Regions from separate parts of the Streptomyces sp. 2-1 genome, predicted to be linked through region 1. Evidence: riboswitches for the same ligand, from Rfam matches in the RefSeq annotation. Region 1 holds a riboswitch; the other holds the start of a gene.
The links. Region 1 has a riboswitch for S-adenosylmethionine ahead of ACN20J_RS42370 (glutathione S-transferase C-terminal domain-containing protein). Riboswitches for the same ligand answer to the same signal wherever they lie in the genome.
Positions count from the first base shown of each region.

Region 2: another riboswitch for S-adenosylmethionine. It lies ahead of thrC (threonine synthase); the one in region 1 lies ahead of ACN20J_RS42370 (glutathione S-transferase C-terminal domain-containing protein).

Region 1 is NZ_CP183383.1:9,672,495-9,676,699, reverse strand. Features, by position in the region: gene ACN20J_RS42385 (NtaA/DmoA family FMN-dependent monooxygenase) at 1-460, opposite strand, end outside; gene ACN20J_RS42380 (LLM class flavin-dependent oxidoreductase) at 483-1,757, opposite strand; gene ACN20J_RS42375 (putative leader peptide) at 1,833-1,955, opposite strand; SAM riboswitch class IV at 2,250-2,395, shown strand; gene ACN20J_RS42370 (glutathione S-transferase C-terminal domain-containing protein) at 2,606-3,331, shown strand; gene ACN20J_RS42365 (tetratricopeptide repeat protein) at 3,502-4,205, shown strand, end outside.
Region 2 is NZ_CP183383.1:6,213,129-6,217,333, reverse strand. Features, by position in the region: gene ACN20J_RS27605 (MoaD/ThiS family protein) at 233-508, opposite strand; gene thrC (threonine synthase) at 583-1,887, opposite strand; SAM riboswitch class I at 1,905-2,062, opposite strand; gene ACN20J_RS27595 (glucosyl-3-phosphoglycerate synthase) at 2,265-3,212, shown strand; gene ACN20J_RS27590 (alpha,alpha-trehalose-phosphate synthase (UDP-forming)) at 3,370-4,205, shown strand, end outside.

The sequences.
Region 1 (4,205 bases):
CCCGGGAGTAGCGCTCGTCCTGCGGGAGGAAGCCGCCGCGGCGGAAGTTCTCGCCGGTGAAGGCGTCCCAGGAGGTGACGACGTTCCAGGCGGCGCGTCCGTCCGAGAGGTGGTCGAGGCTGGCGAACTGGCGGGCCACCTCGTAGGGCTCGTTGAACGTGGAGTTGATGGTTCCGGTCAGGCCGAGGTGCTGGGTGACGGCGGCGAGCGCGGTGAGGACGGTGAAGGTGTCGGGTCGGCCGACGACGTCCAAGTCGTAGATTCTTCCGCCCTGTTCGCGCAGTCGCAGCCCTTCGGCGAGGAAGAGGAAGTCGAACTTGGCGCGCTCGGCGGTCCGCGCGAAGTGCACGAAGGAGCTGAACTCGATGTGGCTGCCGGCCTCCGGGTCGCTCCAGACGGTGGTGTTGTTGACGCCGGGGAAGTGGGCGGCCAGGTGGATCTGCTTCAGCGGCTTGCTCATGGTCCTGCGGTCTCCGTCCGGCTCAGGCGGTGGCGTTGGCAGCGGCGGTGGCGTCGGCGGCAGCGGCGCCGGTGGCGTTGCCGTTGGCGGCGTAGCGGTTGGCCGGGCGGGCGAGCCCGAGCAGTCCGCGCAGGGTGTCGGCCTCGTAGGCGCTGCGGAAGGCGCCCCGGCGCTGGAGTTCGGGGACCAGGCCCCGGGTGATGGCCGGCAGGTCGTGCCCGAGGACGGCGGGGCGCAGCCGGAAGCCGCTCAGCCCGGCCGACCACAACTCCTGGAGCAGGTCGGCGAGTTGGGCGGGTGTGCCGGTGAAGACGCGGGCGTCGCTGGTGAACGGCTGCCCCGCGAGGGCGTCGAGACGGTCCTTGTGGGCGGCCGCGGCGGCCGGATCCTCGTCCAGGAAGACCACCAAGTCACCGAAGACGTGCAGGGGTTGGTCCGCGCGGCCGACGAGGGTCTGTTCGGCGCGGATCTCGGCGACGATCGCGCGGGCCTGTTCGGTGTTGTGCGGGGTGACGTAGCCGACGTCGGTGGCGCGGGCCACCAGCCGGTACGGGACGGTCTGGTGCGCGAGGGCGCTGACGACGGGCTGACCCTGGGGCGGACGCGGGGTGATGGAAGGCCCCTTGACGCTGAAGTGCGGGCCCTCGAAGTCGATGTAGTGGAGCTTGTCGCGGTCGACGAAGCGGCCGGTGGCCACGTCCCGGATCTCGGCGTCGTCCTCCCAGCTGTCCCAGAGTCTGCGTACGACCTCGACGTAGTCGGCCGTCTCGTCGAAGAGTTCGGTCACCACGTCCTGGGTGGCCGGGCTGTCGTAGGCGTCCAGGCGGGGCAGCGTACGGCGGCCGAAGTGCGCCGCCTCGTTCTGTCGTGCCGTCAACTGCACGCGCAGGCCTGCCCGGCCGCCACTCACATAGTCGAGGGTGGCGATGGCCTTGGAGATGTGGAACGGCTCCGTGTGGGTGGACACCACGGTCGGCACCAGACCTATGTGGCGGGTCAGCGGGGCGATGCGGGCGGCGACGAGAACGGCGTCGAGCCGGCCGCGGACCTGGTCGGTCCGCCCGTCCGGCTCGATGAAGTGCGAGGACTGCAGTCCGAGGCCGTCCTCGAAGGTCACGAAGTCGAGGAGACCGCGCTCGGCCTCGGCGACGAGGTCGGCCCAGTACTGGGCAGTGAAGAGTTCGCGCGGGCGGGCCACCGGTTCGCGCCAGGCGGCGGGGTGCCAGCCGGCGCCGTCGAGCGCCACGGCGAGGTGCAGATGCGCGGAAGTGGGCAGGGCAGAAGGTGCTGAGGACACGGGAGGTGTGCCTTCCTGATCGACCGTACGAGAAGGCCGGCCCTCACCGAAGGGCGCGACCGCGTGGGATACAGGTCAGGAGCAACAGAGCGCGCCGGCGACGCGCAACAGGTCGATGTGCGGCCGGGAGTAGAGGCGTACGCGATGGAGCGGGGCGGCCTTCGGGACGCTGCGGCGGGACACCGTTCGCGCTGGCACTTGCGTCACCTCCGCCCTTCCTGCTCGGCGGACCAGGGGTCCGGCCGACCTCGCGTTCGCGGGCCCTCGATCGGGCACCGCCTCGTCGTCAACGGGCACAACAGTACGGCTGTGCCTTTTCTTCCGGCCATGGGGAGTTCTTTGTCGGCGGGGGTTCCTCATCACGAGGTGCGAAGCCAGTGCGACGCCGGTGCGACACGAGTGCAGGGCGCGAAGCCGGTCCGGCGGCCGGATGCCCAGTTGTTGAGACGCCGTCTTGACGGCCCCGCGGACCGCATCAACACTGGCGGGGACGGTCACGATTGCCAGCGCCCGTCGTGCGGGGATTCCCCGTTCGTGCGGTCATCGGCCCCGGCCCGCTGGCAGGCAACCCTTCCACCGCGACGGGGTGCCCCGGGTGACGACCGGGTTCCGCCGGAGCGGCGGGGCAAGCGTGGTCTCGCGTCTCGCGAGCCCCGACGGCAGGACCGGTGGGAATTGTCCAGGAACGGCTTGACGAGGCGCCTGCACATCGATTTGTCGCGTGTCTCCAGCGCTTACTGATCCGCTACACGTCCGACCGATCCGGACCTGTACGGCAGCGCAGTCACTCCGTTCCGCCACTGGCGCCCACGAGGCGGCCAGGGCCTCCGCGTTCCCCCTGGAGAGTCATGCCCGAGACAGTTTCCCGCGGTTCCAGCAGCACTGACACCTTCACCACGACGGCCTCCCGCGCAACCGCCTCCCATTCCTCCGGCCCCCACCCATCGGCCTCCCACTCGTCCGGCTGCGGCACGGCCGCCGGTGGCACGCCCGCCCCCGCTCCGGCCGCCCGTCCGCACCGCTTCCGCGGCCGTATCGGCGTGGGTCTCGCGGGCGGCTTCTACCCTGCGCCGCACCGCTATCAGCTGTACCTGTCCGAGGCCTGTCCCTACTCGGGGCGCGTGGCGGTCGTCCTCGACCTGCTCGGCCTCACGGGCTCGCTCACCACCACGGTCCTGAAGCTCCCCGCCGAGACACCCGAGGCCTTCGCATCGCTGCGCGGCGCCTACGAGGCGACCTGGCACCACTACGACGGCCCGCTCACCGCGCCCGCGCTGTGCGACCGCTGGAGCGGACGCGTCGTCAGCAACCACGCCCCCGACATCCTCCGCGACCTCGCCGGCCTGCTCGCCGACGGGGCATGTGCGTCCGCACTGGATCGGCTCGACCGGCAACTCGCCCGCCGGCCCTACGTGTCGGGCGACGAACTCGGCACCGCGGACAGGGACCTCTGGGTGACGCTCACCCACCTCGACCACTTCGACGCGGCCGGCACCCTCGCCGCGTACCGCCACATCGAGGAGTACGTACGACGCCTCGGCGATCACCCGGACCTCTCCGTCGACGAGCGTTGACCGCTGAGCGCTGAGCGCTGACCGCCGAGCGCCGAGCGCCGAGCGCAGACCCACGGGCCGATGCGGCCAACTGCGCGGCAGTGGGCCTGAATACGCCTTCCGGATATGCAGAAAACGAGGATAGAGAAAGGGAATGGTGAGGGAGTTGTAAAACGGCGGGCGGGGGACGCATGCGCATTCAGGTACTCGGGCCGGTCTGCGCCTGGCGGGACGCCACCCGCCTCGACCTCGGTTCGCCCCAGCGCCGCGCGGTACTCGCCCTGCTCGCCGTGTCCCGTGGACAGCAACTGCCGTTCTTCGGACTCGCGGACGCGCTGTGGGGCGAGCACCCGCCGGCGACCGCGTCGAACGTCGTCCAGACCCACATCAAGCACCTGCGCCACCTGCTCGAACCGGACCGCCCACCACGCGCTCGAAGCACGCTGCTCCCCCGGCTCGGCGACGGCTACGCGCTGCGCGTCCCGTACGACGCCATCGACCTGCTGCGCTTCAGGGCCCTGGTCGCCGGGGCGGTGACCGTACGACGGGACGGGCGGGGCGGCGGCCAGGAACGGGCCGCCGCGCTGCTCGCCGACGCGCTCGGGCTGTGGCAGCAACCGCCCCTCGCGGACCTGCCCTTCCTCTCCGCACACCCGGTGGTCGTCGCGCTGGCGGAGGAACGTCGAGGGGCGGTCGCCCAGTACGGCGAGGCCATGATCGCGGCGGGCCGGAGCGCCGACGCGCTGCCCGTCCTGGAGGAGGCCGCGGTCGCGCAGCCGCTGGACGAGGACGCCCAGGCGAGGCTGATCCGGGCGTACGAGGCAGTCGGGCGACGTGACCAGGCGGTCGCCGTCTACCGGCGGAGCCGCCGTCGGCTGGCCGACGAACTCGGCGT
Region 2 (4,205 bases), 3.5 Mb from region 1:
GAATGCCATAAAAGGCTCAAAAAGGCGGGGCACTTTGGCTACTTCTTGTCGGGCTTCGGGCGGGATCTCAATGCGCCCGGCGTGCGGATCGAAGCAGGTTCCCCAACTGTACCGCGCTCAACCATACAGAATTGCCCCCTCCGCTTCTCTCACGGAGGGGGCAATTCGATGAACTCTCAGTGACGGCAGTTACCGAAGGTAATGATCAGCCCTCGGCACGGCTCCCGACGGGTCAGCCGCCGGCGACGGCGGGAATGATCGACACCCCGGCCCCGTCCGGCGTCGCCGTCTCCAGCCCCTGCTCGAAGCGGACGTCGTCGTCGTTCACGTACACGTTGACGAACCGCCGCAGCTGTCCCTGGTCGTCCAGGACCCGGGCTGAGATCCCGGCGTGGTTCTTCTCCAGATCGGCGATGACCGCACCGAGAGTCCCACCCTCGGCGGAAACCTCGGCCTGGCCGCCCGTGTAGGTGCGCAGGATGGTGGGGATACGAACGTTGACGCTCATGGGGTTAGACCTCCGTCGGAGTGGGTGGCCCATTCAGGGGCGCGGGGAACTGCGCGGTCTTCGGCGAACAACGACTAGCCGAGCCCGGCCTCACGGAAGGAATCCAGGTTCGGCCGGATCGTCGCGGTCAGCCCCGTGTCGGAAGCAACCGCGTCCAGGGTCTTCAGACCATCACCGGTATTGAGGACAACCGTGGTCAGACTCGGATCCAGCAGACCGTTCTCGATCAGCTTCTTCGCCACCCCCACCGTCACACCACCGGCGGTCTCCGCAAAGATCCCCTCGGTACGCGCCAGCAACTTGATCGCGTCGACCACCTGCTCGTCGTTCACGTCCTCCACGGCCCCACCCGTACGCCGGGCGATATCGAGAACATAAGGACCGTCCGCCGGATTTCCGATCGCCAGCGACTTCGCGATCGTGTTCGGCTTCTGCGGCCGTACGACATCGTGCCCGGCCTTGTACGCCACGGACACCGGCGAGCAGCCCTCGGCCTGCGCACCGAAGATCTTGTACGGCTTGTCCTCGACGAGCCCGAGCTTGATCAGCTCCTGCAGACCCTTGTCGATCTTCGTGAGCTGCGAGCCGGAGGCGATGGGCACGACGAGCTGGTCGGGCAGCTGCCAGCCGAGCTGCTCACAGATCTCGTACGCGAGGGTCTTGGAGCCCTCCGCGTAGTACGGCCGCAGGTTGACGTTGACGAAGCCCCAGCCCTCGCCCGCCGGGTCGCCGATCAGCTCGGAGCAGAAGCGGTTCACGTCGTCGTAGTTGCCCTCGATGCCGACGAGCTCGCCGCCGTAGACCGCGGCCATGACGACCTTGCCCTGCTCCAGGTCGTGCGGGATGAACACGCAGGACCGGAAGCCGGCGCGCGCGGCGGCGGCGCCCACCGCGCCGGCGAGGTTGCCGGTGGAGGAGCAGGAGAGGGTCGTGAAGTTGAAGGCGCGGGCGGCCTCGATGGCCTGGGCGACGACACGGTCCTTGAAGGAGTGCGTCGGGTTCCCGGAGTCGTCCTTCACGAAGAGCTTGCCGGCGTCGACACCCAGCTCGCGCGCGAGGTTGTCGGCCTGGACGAGCTTGGTCCAGCCGGGGTTGATGTTCGGCTTGTCGGCCACGTCCGCGGGGACGGGCAGCAGCGGCGCGTACCGCCAGATGTTCGCGGGGCCCGCCTCGATCCGCTTGCGGAGCTCCTCGGCGTCATAGGCCGAGAAGTCGTACGCGATCTCCAGCGGGCCGAAACACTCCTCGCAGGCGAAGACCGGACCGAGCGGGACGCGGTGGCCGCATTCACGGCAGGAAAGCGCGGCGGCCGGGCCGAGGTCGACGGAGTTCGCGGCGGGGGTGGAGTTCGTGGTGCTTGCAACTGTCTGCGCAGCCATGGAGGCGAGGCCCTTTCTCCTCATCTTCCTCACGACGCACTTCGCCGTGAGACGGATTTGGCACCTTCCCTAGCCGGGAGCCTCGCTGCGCTGATCGACGATGATCAGGACGAGACCGGCTGGAGGGTTGCCGGGGCTTCAACGGGCCGTATCCCTCTGCCCCTCTGGATGAGCGGTATTCAGTTGTGGTTCTGGCTCTGGTTTTGGTTGTGCACGCAACGACCCCCGACATGCGATGGTCATCAGCGTTGTTCAAGACTGTAACCGAAGGCCTGGATGGTGGAGAGAGCCGTCCGAACCGCGAGATGACAGTGACGCACCCGACAGTGCCTCGCGCCGGGCACACGCATCCCAATGAACGCAAGGGAGAGCCGCACGTGCTGGAAGACGTCGAGCGCTGGCTGAGCACGCGCTCCTGGTCCGTCGAGGACCGCCCGCTCAAGAAACTCATCGCCGCGAAGCGTGCCACCGGCTCCACGGTGAGTGTCGTACTGCCCGCGCTCAACGAGGAGGAGACCGTCGGCGAGATCGTCGCGATCATCCGCCGTGAGCTGATGACCAGGAAGGTGCCGCTCGTCGACGAGATCGTGGTGATCGACTCGGGTTCGACGGACCGCACCTCCGAGGTCGCCGCCGACGCGGGAGCCCTCGTCGTGCACCGGGACGAGATCCTGCCCCGGCTGCCTGCCGTCCCCGGCAAGGGCGAGGTGCTGTGGCGCTCGCTCCTCGTCACCAGCGGGGACATCGTCGCCTTCGTCGACGCGGACCTCAAGGAGTTCTCGGCGGACTTCGTCTCCGGGATCGTCGGCCCGCTCCTCACCGACCCGGGCGTGGACCTCGTCAAGGCGATGTACGACCGCCCGCTGGGCTCCGCCGCAGGTCAGGGGGGTCGGGTTACGGAACTCATGGCCCGTCCGCTCCTCAACATGCACTGGCCGCAGCTGGCCGGCTTCGTCCAGCCGCTGGGCGGGGAGTACGCGGCCCGCCGCTCCCTCCTCGAACAGCTCCCGTTCCCCGTCGGATACGGCGTCGAGCTGGGCATGCTGGTCGACGCGCTGCACCTGGTGGGCCTGGACGCCCTGGCCCAGGTCGACGTCGGCGTCCGCAAACACCGCCACCAGGACGGCCAGGCCCTGGGCCGCATGTCCGCCGCGATCTACCGCACCGCCCAGCTCCGCCTGGCCCGCGGCCACATGATCCGCCCCTCCCTCACCCAGTTCGAACGCGGCGAGAACGGCTTCGAGCCCCGCACGTACTCGGTGGACATGGAGGAGAGGCCGCCGATGGCAGAGATCGAGGAGTACGTGGAGAGGAAGGCCGCGTAGGCAGGGGGCCGCTTTCAAGGGGCGCGGGGAACTGCGCAATCTTTTGGCCTTTGGGGGCGCGGGGCGGTGACATTTGCGGCTCCGCCGCGGGGCGCGATCAGCCCCCGCGGCGGGTGGGAACGTTTGAGCGTTTACAGCGGGGGCTAGATTTCGTGTCATGGTCTCCACCCGCGGCACCCACAACATCCTGGTCGCCTCCAATCGCGGCCCGGTCTCGTACACCCTGGACGAGACCGGCACGCTCACGGCCAAGCGCGGCGGAGGCGGCCTGGTCTCCGGGCTCTCCGCGATCGGCCCGGACGCGGGCGCCCTGTGGGTGTGCTCGGCCCTCGGCGACGGCGACCGCGAGGCCGTACGACGCGGGGTGGGCGAGGACGGCGTGCGGATGCTGGACATCGACGCCGACACCCACGCCGCCGCGTACAACGACATCGCCAACTCCGTGCTGTGGTTCGTCAACCACCTGCTCTACCAGACACCGCTGGAGCCGGTCTTCGACAAGGAGTTCCGGCGCCAGTGGGCGGCGTACGAGACGTACAACCACGCCTTCGCCGAGGCCCTGGCCGAGGAGGCGGCGGAGGGTGCCGCGGTCCTAGTACAGGACTACCACCTGGTCCTGGTCCCGCGGATGCTCCGCGAACTCCGCCCCGACCTGCGGATCGGGCACTTCTCGCACACGCCGTGGGCTCCGCCGGACTACTTCCGGCTGCTGCCGGACGACATCGCGGCGAAGGTCCTCGGCGGGATCCTCGGCGCGGACCGGGCCGCGTTCCTCACCCAGCGGTGGGCGGACGCGTTCACGGACTGCTGTCACGCCGTCCTGGGTCCCGGGATCCCCTCCGGTACGCGGATCGGGGTGCACGGTCTCGGGGCCGACGCGGACTTCCTGCGCGAGCGCTCGCACCGGCCGGACGTGGACGAGCGGCTGGCAGTGCTGCGCGAGCAGATCGGCACGGCTCCGGACGGCAGCGCCCGCAAGGCGGTCGTGCGGGT